3 regions of the Paenibacillus sp. P2(2022) genome follow, and region 3 is predicted to be linked to each of the others. Evidence: riboswitches for the same ligand, from Rfam matches in the RefSeq annotation. Region 3 holds a riboswitch; each other region holds the start of a gene.
What was found. Region 3 has a riboswitch for cobalamin ahead of cobJ (precorrin-3B C(17)-methyltransferase). Riboswitches for the same ligand answer to the same signal wherever they lie in the genome.
Positions count from the first base shown of each region.

Region 1 (3,280 bases), on a different contig from region 3:
CGCTCCTACCGAAGCTCCCGAAGACACTCCCAGTGTATACGGATCAGCCAAAGGATTACGTAGCACACCCTGAAATCCGGCTCCCGCCAGCGCCAGCGCTGCTCCAACCAACATTCCCAGTAACACCCGTGGCAGTCTGACCTTCAAAATAATCTGCTCTGCAGATGTATTCCAATCCGGTGTAAACGTATCACCTAACCACGGTAGGTGGTTGATCAAAATACCTGTGATCTGGCTGACCGGAAGACTGACCGAGCCGATGCCAAGACAGAGCAGCAGCGTCAGCAGCAGCAAGACAAGACCAGTCCCCCCAAAACCGATCAGTCTACGATTCATTTGAAAATTTCAGGGTACACGCCCTTGGCTACTTCCTTGAGCCCTTCTGTTACGCGTGGACCTGGACGGCTAATCAAATTATCATCCACGGCAAATACACGATTGTTACGAACAGCCGATATTTGATCCCATCCACTACGAGCTTTTATGATATCGCCGAGGGACTGGCCTGTTTTGTCATCCTTCACACTTTTGCTGTATAAAATCACGTCAGGGTTGGCAGCTATAATATTTTCCTCACTGATTTGGTACCAGCCCTTCTGCGTGGCACCCACGTTTTCGCCGCCCGCCAATGTGATCAGTTCGTCCATAAACTCGCCTTTACCCACTGTCCAGCCTGGTGAAAATTCGACGTATACCCGTAGCTTCTGCCCTTTGCCGATATTTTTAACTCCTTCTTTCACTTCCGCTACATCTGCTCTCATCTTGTCGGTCACCGCTCTCGCTTCTTTCTGATGATCGGTGATTTTCCCATACAATTCGATGTTAGCTATGACATCTTCAACGGTCTTCGGTTCCGTTTTAAAAATCATAATTCCCATGTCACGTAGCTTAGTCGTAGCCTGTTCACTAAGTGAAATTCCTGCAAAAACGACATCAGGGTTCGCAGCAATGATCGCCTCTTCGTTCGGTTTCATAATACCGCCCACTTTAGGCTTTTTCGTAGCTGCCTCCGGGTAATCAGAGTAGTCGGATACACCAACAATTTCCTTATCCAATCCGATAGCGAACAACGCCTCGGTTTCTGCCGGGGAGACGGAAACGATCTTGTCCGGTGCCTTTTTAAATGTAAATTCCTGTCCTGTTGCATCCTTAACCGTTAGCGGGTAAACCGTTTTGCCCGGAGGCTCTTGTGCGGTTACGGTCTGTCCCGGCTGCTGTGAAGAAGCTTGGCCCTCTTTATTTTCTACATTTTTTCCATTCGCGCCACATGCACTCAGCACAACTGCCAATATCAGCGCCAATAGACCTGTTGTCCATACCTTTATTTTTTTGCCTGCCATGATTTGCACCCCTTCATACAAAAATCGTTAAGAGCGTTACTTGAACATCATCCGATATTTTCCTCATTCCAGCCTTCTTTTCCTATCAAAAACCCCCGCATCCTCATATCAGGATACAGGGGTCACGTTAGCACAGATCGTGCGCAGGCGGGCAGCTTCTTTCCGCATGGACAGTCACTGCGAACACGTCATCCTTTCCTCGAAGGATTATGGTGACAGGCGGACGGGCAGGTATCCTGACTTATGGAAGAGGCATGCCCTGATATTCTTTCACATGCTTGGCGGCACATGTAACAGGGCTAATGAGCATGTTTCCATTTACAGTGGCGGGACCGCGTCGGACTCACACCGACTTCCCTTTTAACAGCGCAATGAAGAAAAGCAAGTTCCCTCACACGGCGCCGACCTCGTCTGCTGGATATTTGATGTAGTGTAGTCAAGCCGTTCTTTTACTTGATGATTATAGGTTAAAAAGAGTTAGCTTACAACCCAAACAGCTGCTTGATTCGCCACAACTACCCTAGTGAAAAAGCAATTTTGCTATACAATTGTGCAGTCCTGCCAGCCTTAACTGAAGCCTAATCGCTTCTCCCGGTTTTGGATTCAGACTCCAAAAATCATGACCTGGTATCAGCATACAAACCAATTGGCGAATTACTCCACCATGCGTGACAACCAAAACAGAGGGCGGTGCAGCATTCGACTCTATTGGCTGAACCTTCAAAGCAATGCGCCACGCAAACAGAGAGTCACGGAATTCGCGCAGACGATTCACAAAATGGACCCAAGACTCTCCTCCAGGCGGGGTGATTCGTTGCGGCTCATCAATCCAAGCGCGATACAACGCCACATCCTTAAGCATGTCATACGTTTTTCCATCCCACTCGCCAAAGTGAAGTTCTCGCAGACGTGGTTCCATGATAGGAGGCATAGCAGACAGGAAACGTTCAGACGTCTTTGCTGACTCCGGCAAAATGATCTGCAAGGTCTGGCGACATCGCATCAAGTCACTGCAATAGATTTGAGCAAAGGACTGGCCCTGCAATTTTTCCCGTAAAGGCTTTAATTCCTGCTCTGCTCCAGACAGCAAACTCAAATCGGCATGTCCCACATATCGACGTTCCTTATTCCATAAGGTTGTGCCATGACGAACTAGCACGAGCTCCATGTCCCATTGCAGACCTTCTTTAGCATCATTCGGCTCACTATCCTGTTGTGGGTTCGGACTTAGTGCACGTTCTCGCACTCTTTTCCCTTCTGTATTTTGTTTCAAAATAATGTCACTCCTCACCGCATCCATCCCAAGGCAAAACACCCCGCAACTCCCAACAAACACAACCCTACAAACATAGTGGATACGGCGAACATCAGCCGGATTGTATGCCGGATATCCTTCGACTCCAGTGGTCGTATCTCTTCGCCCATATATGCCCGAAAGGAGCGTACGCCGTGATACACGTTATAGCCACCAAGACGAATCCCCAAGGCACCTGCCACCGCTGATTCGGGAAAGCCGCTGTTTGGACTGGGGTGCAGACGGGCATCCTGCTTGACTGTGCGCCAGCTTCTTGCAGCATCCAGCCGATACAACCACGCCGCTATCACAAGCATAACTGCTGTCAGGCGAGCCGGAATGTAGTTAGCTACATCGTCCAGACGTGCCGAGGCCCAGCCTAAATGCAGGTACTTTTCATTTTTGTAGCCAACCATTGAGTCGAGCGTATTTACGGCACGATATGCCAGTGCCAAGGGGGCTCCCCCGATCAGGGCATAAAAAAGCGGGGAAATAATGGCGTCCACGATATTTTCAGCGACTGTTTCGACGGTACCGCGTACAATTTCAGGCTCGTCAAGCTGCTGCGTATCCCTCCCAACAATCATGCCTAGCTCCCGACGTGCCACAGTCAGGTTATTCGCCTGCAACGCTCGGTATACGGCCA
Region 1 covers NZ_JAKWFI010000002.1:165,637-168,916, reverse strand. Annotated here, with positions in the region: gene MMB75_RS07925 (FecCD family ABC transporter permease) at 1-336, opposite strand, end outside; gene MMB75_RS07920 (ABC transporter substrate-binding protein) at 333-1,340, opposite strand; cobalamin riboswitch at 1,550-1,765, opposite strand; gene MMB75_RS07915 (histidine phosphatase family protein) at 1,861-2,613, opposite strand; gene cbiB (adenosylcobinamide-phosphate synthase CbiB) at 2,628-3,280, opposite strand, start outside.
Region 1: it holds a riboswitch for cobalamin, as region 3 does, so the genes downstream of both, MMB75_RS07920 (ABC transporter substrate-binding protein) here and cobJ (precorrin-3B C(17)-methyltransferase) in region 3, are expected to answer to the same signal.

Region 2 (3,280 bases), 240 kb from region 3:
TCAGCGTAGATACAACGAATACAATGATGGGCAGCTGCGCCACACGTTCCAATATAAAACGAATCATAGGATACGTTGCTCGTTATTCCGCAATATCAGATTGCGCTGTAATGTAGTAATACTCGATCGGATGCGGTGTAAAGCCCTTTACTCCTTTTTTCACACCAAACACATTGTCAGGGTGCACAATGAACGACTGCGGTAAATCTGTATTGATGATATCCAGCGCTTGCAGTGTTACCGCATTACGCTGTGCGGTATCCTTCGCCAACTTCAGGCTGTGAAGAATATTCTCCAGCGGTTTGGAAGCATAACGGCTTACATTCGCTTCACTTGTAGAGGAGTAGAACATGTCCATAAAATACTGCGGCTCCCCTGTATGGGCCGTGAGCATGCTGTACATAGCAAAATCCCAATCATTTTTGGTCAATGCCTCGTCGATATTTTCCACCTTGCGAATCTTGACCTGGATTCCCTCATTCAGCAATTGGCTCTGAATCACCTCAGCCATGACGGATAGCTCCGGACGCTGTGGGAAGGTCAGCAGCGTAACCTCGAATGGCTTGCCCTGCTTGGTCCACGTACCTTGGGCATCCTTCTGCCAGCCATCCTTCGTCAACAACTGCTCCGCCGTTCCGTCCAATGCTTTGCGCTCAATCTTACCGAAGGGAAGAATGCTCGGAAACGGGCTGCTTGCTTCCGTACCGAAGCCTCTCATGACGGCGCTCACAATGGATGCGCGCGGAATCAGACTGTCCACCACCTTACGGTTGGTTGCATCCTTGAACACAGGTGATTCCATGTTGTACACAATCATATGGGTGCGCAAGGATGGAGCCGACAGCACTTGTAGCTTGTCGTTCTTTTTTAATACCTCTGCGTTATCTACCGGAATATCCGTCGCTACATCCACCTCACCAGATTGTAACGCCATCAGGCGCGAATTACCGTCCGTAATGAATTTCATCGTCGCTTCGGCCAATCGCGCCTTTTCGCCCCAGTATCCGTCATAACGCTCGACGACCAAGGATTGATCCTTGTTGAAGGCTTTGATTTTAAAAGCACCTGTCATTGCAGGGTAGCTTTGCTCATCTTTCATGGATGCCACATCCAGTACAATCGTTGACGGATCAGCCAAATTGGATACCAGCGCTGCATTCGGCTGGTTTGTCGTAATTTTCAGCGTCAGCGGACCAGTTACATCAATGGACTTCACATCCAGTAAATCCTTCGCCAGATGGCTTTTTTCGATTGAGCGCAGCAAAGATGCTTTTACACTTACTGCATCCATGCTCTTTCCATTATGAAACGTGACCTTATCCTGCACGCTGAACGACCACACATTAGGACTATCATGCTTCCACTCCTTGGCTAGCCAAGCTACAGGTTCCAGTTTTTCATTCAAACGAATGAGTGTCTCACCGGCACCGGAACGCATCACATCCCAGCTATTGTCTCCATGCGGATCGACGCCTGACGGTTTCCACGTATACGCCATCACCAGCTTTTTATCTGCTTGAGTCTGTTGTGCAGACGTGTTCTCACCCTTGCCCGAGCTATCCTCCGTCTTCGTGGCTGCGCCACATCCCGAAAGAGTCATAACTGCCATCAGCAGCAGCAATCCTGTACATATGAACCATGAACGCCTATTACGATTGCCTATCATCCCACATTTCCCCCTCTATCTTGTAAAATCGTATAAACCTAACGCAAAACGCGAAAAAGCATTCCCAACCACTTGATCAGCAGTCAGAAATGCTTTCATTATAAAATGTCAAAACTCACCTCAAAGCCAGCTCCAAAAACATAGAAGGGATCAGATCGGTTTCAGACATTCCGTATGCAGCACGCCTAACCACCTCCCCAGCATCCCGTGGGTCTGACAGTGATGTCAAAACAGGCAGGTCTCCTGACTCCAAGCGTATCTTTCAGGCCTTCCCGGTTCCTCACAGTTCCAGTGGCTTGTTCTGAAAGCTCCAGCAGTACCCTGCTGATGCCTGTATACAGTGGCGGGTCCGTGTCGGAATCTACCGAACTTCCCTTTTAAGTGAACACGCTCAACAACTATCTACATCGTCTCTACGAAACTTCGTATATAGAGTTGTCCGGCTCACACCTGTTTTCTTCCTTTATTCCTTTTTATTACGATTTAGGATTATCTTATTTTGTTGCTACTGGCTTGTCAACAAATGTTGCGTAATAATTTAAATTTGAATGATATAGTGTGAATCAAGACCAAGGCTATTCATTGCTTGCGCGCAATTGAAGGTATGTCTTAACGTTGCGTGCACACAATTCACGTGTTAAAATTAGGTATAGAGATAACCACCGTATCCGTATACTAAAAAGAGCCTTCGCCGCTCCAACGGCAAAGACTCTTAGGACTTGAAAGGCTGTGGATCACCACCACGGCGCGCTGCATAACTGAATGTTAATGCGAACGAAACCCACCGTTAGGGGCCAACCTAATTACGCGGTGGGTTTTCGCTTGTTCCGAAATTTCCGACGCAGCCAGCGATAAAGCTTACGAATACTAAACACCAGGCTTAGTAACGTAACCATCCAACGCAGCACATCATAGCACGACACAAGGTTGACCATCGGCTTCACCCCCTTTCGGGAAGCTGCGCCGTGATCCGAAAACATCCACCACTATCCAAAGTCCTTAAGGTAGATTATACCATGCCTCTTCCTACCACTCGAAAATCCAAACCCCGATCTTCATACAGAAAGAGGGTTTTATCAATAATTTCATGCTGCTTAATAAATAACTAGTTCTGGATAACCCCATGCCAAACAGCCGGAAAAGAGGCTACGCCCTCTCTCCGGCTGTTTTTGTTTATTTCCTATTCATCAAACCTTCTGTGGAACTTCTGAGACATTAACGCCTTTGACCGATTCACCCTGTTTTCTTGCCAAAACAATGTTCAAGACAATTGCCGTAATCGAGCCAGATACGATGCCGTTTTGCAGCAGCATTTTGGCAAAGCTCGGCAGTTGGTCGAACATTTGCGGCAGAACAGCTGAGCCTAGGCCCACGGCAATACTGCATGCTGCAATCAGCAGATTGCTTTCTTTCCGCAGATCCACTTCTGACAAAATAGACATGCCTGATGCAGCAACCGAGCCAAACATGACGATCATCGCCCCGCCCAGCACAGCGTTAGGAATCACTGTCGTCAAGGCAGCCAGCTTAGGCAGCAAACCGAGGACGACCATGATGCCGCCAGCAGCAAAAATAACGTTACGGGATTTGACGCGAGTCAGCGAGATTAAACCC
Region 2 covers NZ_JAKWFI010000003.1:510,652-513,931, forward strand. Annotated here, with positions in the region: gene nikB (nickel ABC transporter permease) at 1-67, opposite strand, end outside; gene MMB75_RS14045 (ABC transporter substrate-binding protein) at 83-1,666, opposite strand; cobalamin riboswitch at 1,883-2,087, opposite strand; gene MMB75_RS14050 (hypothetical protein) at 2,470-2,601, opposite strand; gene MMB75_RS14055 (nucleobase:cation symporter-2 family protein) at 2,854-3,280, opposite strand, start outside.
Region 2: it holds a riboswitch for cobalamin, as region 3 does, so the genes downstream of both, MMB75_RS14045 (ABC transporter substrate-binding protein) here and cobJ (precorrin-3B C(17)-methyltransferase) in region 3, are expected to answer to the same signal.

Region 3 (3,280 bases):
CCTCCTCATTGATAGGGATAGCCTACATGACGCCCTATTTTATATATATGCTTGTATCCTGTTCATCAAGCCTACCAACCCACTTAATCACCACAAACCGCGTTCACTTCTACTGTTGCTGGTGCATCTTCATGCCGGAAACCCGCAACGATGCCTACACGTTTGAAGAATTTATGAAAACGCTCGTTCGGATGTCCTTTTTCCTTATATTCAGCAATAATGTTCTCCACGATATCTGTAATCTGATCACCCGGAATCCCTTCCGCTACGGGCTGAGCGGCATGAGCATTACGGCCAAATTTTTTGCCGCCGAGAAACAGATCGTATCCTCCCTTGCGATAGACGATTCCGATATCCTCCATCACCGCTCCATAGCAAGCCATGCCGCATCCATTCAAAGCAATACTCGTTTCCTTGGGTGCCTGTAATCCGCCAAGTACAACCTGTAGATGCTCAGCCACAGGCACCGCATCATCTTTCTCCATATTGCAGAAGTCGCATGCCTTCACCTTAAACACATCGCCGATCGGCATGACAATGAATCGTTCATCCCGAAGCCGTCCGACCAGTTCCTCGGGGTCTGCGCACGGCACGCGCAGCACGATCTGATGATCTGGCGTGTATTCCAGCTCGCCATCATCACCCGCTACCTCGGCGAGCAATGCCATCTGCCGAGCAGTGAACTTCTTGTTTCCCACGCCAGGGGAAACCCCCACCTCAAACAGCGCAGGCTTACCAAAGCCGCCTGACGCCTTCCCAGTCGTAGCCACCGTTGCCGTTCCGACGGCGCTCTGGGCGGTAGGCGCTTGCCCGCTCCAGCGAGCATTGGCTTCGCCCGGCAGCTTGCCGCCGACAGCTAGGCGGCTTAGTGCCTCTGCTGCCAGCGATGCTGGAGCCGCTCCGGTTGGCTTCGCGGGCGCAGCCTGCACGGTAGCCATCGCTTGCGGGCGTGCCTGCGTGGCAACCGCAGCGCTGCTCGCGGAAGGCTCGGGAGGCGCAGTCAGAGCTCCGCCTCCCTGCGGTGTATCCAGCGCGCGATCCTCTTGCGCGCCCAGCGACCACGGCTCCGCTTCCGTGCGAAGCCGCTGATGCGGTTTGAGCACTTGCTCGGTCGCGTCCAGCGTGTATTTGCGCTGATAGCCGCGCGGAGTCACGATTAACCCGTCATACACTGTCGTCGAGGAATTGCCGATGATTACGGTCGTCAGCATCCCGATATCATGGTTCAGCATATCTTCCAGCGTCGTTACAATAACCTGCTGACGTTCACGATAAGCACTCTTCACCAGTCCAACTGGAGTTTGCGAATCACGGTAACGGAGCAAAATGGACTGCGTCTCCACAATCTGGCGGGTACGTCGACCACTGCGCGGGTTGTATAAGGCAATCACAAAATCAGCCGAAGCCGCAGCTTCTACACGCTTCACGATCGTTTCCCACGGGGTCAGATGATCACTCAGACTGATTGTGCAAGCATCATGCATAACCGGCGCTCCCAACAACGAAGCACAGGATTGAATAGCCGAGATCCCCGGCACAACTTCTACCTCAACCCCGTCCTCGCGACGCCAGCCTTTTTGCATCAGCACTTCGTACACCAGCCCTGCCATGCCATAGACCCCAGCATCTCCACTAGAAATGACGGCTACCTTCTTACCCATCTCTGCTTGGCGAACCGCCTCCTGCGCACGGCTCACTTCTTCTGTCATCCCTGTGCGTACAATCTCCTGTCCGTTCAACAACGGACGAATCAAATCAACGTAGGTATTGTAGCCGATAATGACCTCACTTTCGGCCAGCGCATCCAACGCCCGTTTTGTGATATGTTCCATATCTCCTGGTCCAAATCCAATCACCAGCAATTTTCCTAATGGGCTCATCGTGCTCCTCCTATCATCCTTTTCAGGGCAGCTATACTATCTATTTCAATAATTTGTGGCATCCTTTAACTCAAAAAAAACCCATCCTGCCCGGATGGGGTTCCTATGTACGTATCTCTCTTACCAGACGAAACAGCGTAAGAAGACAGTTCTTGTCTTCCTCCTATCTGCCGTTGTTTTCCATCTGTTTTGTTTACGCTTCAAACGCTGCTGCACGTTCATATCCACGCAAACCTGTAACCAACATGGAAAAAGCAACGTGTGCCTGATTTCCTGATTTCGTACACCCATCCTCTCCGCGAAGGTTAACGGTGCATACAGATCAAGGTAGGTCTCCTGGCTTGGCATCAACGGATTCTCTCGTCTTCCCCGTTTTGTACGAGTGACCATTTAAAAGAACCCTCTTCCTTACAGTGGCGGGACCGCTCGGGACTTGCACCCGATTCCCTGTTACCCTTTGCTCAACCGCAAAGGCACCTTGTCTGTCCGCTATTTGATTATGGGTCTTATCATAACCTTGCCTCAATCAGTTGTGCAAGCACGAAAAAAGCTTTATTTCAAGTTCTCTGCTTTATTTTTCAACATATGCAGCAGTTCATCCGGGTCCGCAGATATACTCAGTAGCGCTGGATGATCAGCTCCGGTAAACCCTTCCTGCACGCTATGACGTACCATTTCTACCAACGGGTCAAAATATCCATTCACATTCAGCAGCCCAATGGGCTTGCGATGTATACCGATTTGCGCCCAGCACAATACCTCGAACAGTTCCTCAAAGGTTCCCAAGCCTCCCGGAAGGGCTATAAACGCATCGGCCATCTCGCTCATCGCCGCTTTACGTTCATGCATGCTTGCTACCTCAATAAATTCGGTAACTCCCCGATGAATGATCTCTGCATCGAATAACAGGGTGGGCATAATGCCGGTGACCTGACCGTCACCCGCCAACAGTCCATCCGCCACCTTACCCATCAGCCCTCTGCTGGAGCCACCATAAATTAAACGGATATGCTGGCGAGCCATAGCTTCACCCAGCTTGCCTGCCGCCTCAACATATACCGATGAATGTCCAGGTCTGGACCCTGCAAATACACAAATAGAATTCATAAACGTCTCAGCTCCTGTCCTCAATATCATGCATCGAAACTTATTCATTATATTAGATAAATATTTTCGCTATAACAAAAAACTTTGCGATGCATGTCCAACAAAAAAAGATAAAGACCTCGTAGGCCCTTATCTCTATTTTACTCTGTATTAGTAAATATAAGTTCATTTTTAGCTTACTGCTTTTATCAGTTCTAGCTCATTTCAAATGACCGTTCACGCTCTTCAGACCACAGCCATGCACCGAATCGCTATGTTCAAAATATTTGCCCAGCTCCACCATCATCGCACCC
Region 3 covers NZ_JAKWFI010000003.1:269,279-272,558, forward strand. Annotated here, with positions in the region: gene cobJ (precorrin-3B C(17)-methyltransferase) at 84-1,880, opposite strand; cobalamin riboswitch at 2,190-2,375, opposite strand; gene MMB75_RS12990 (LOG family protein) at 2,433-2,987, opposite strand; gene MMB75_RS12995 (uroporphyrinogen-III synthase) at 3,187-3,280, opposite strand, start outside.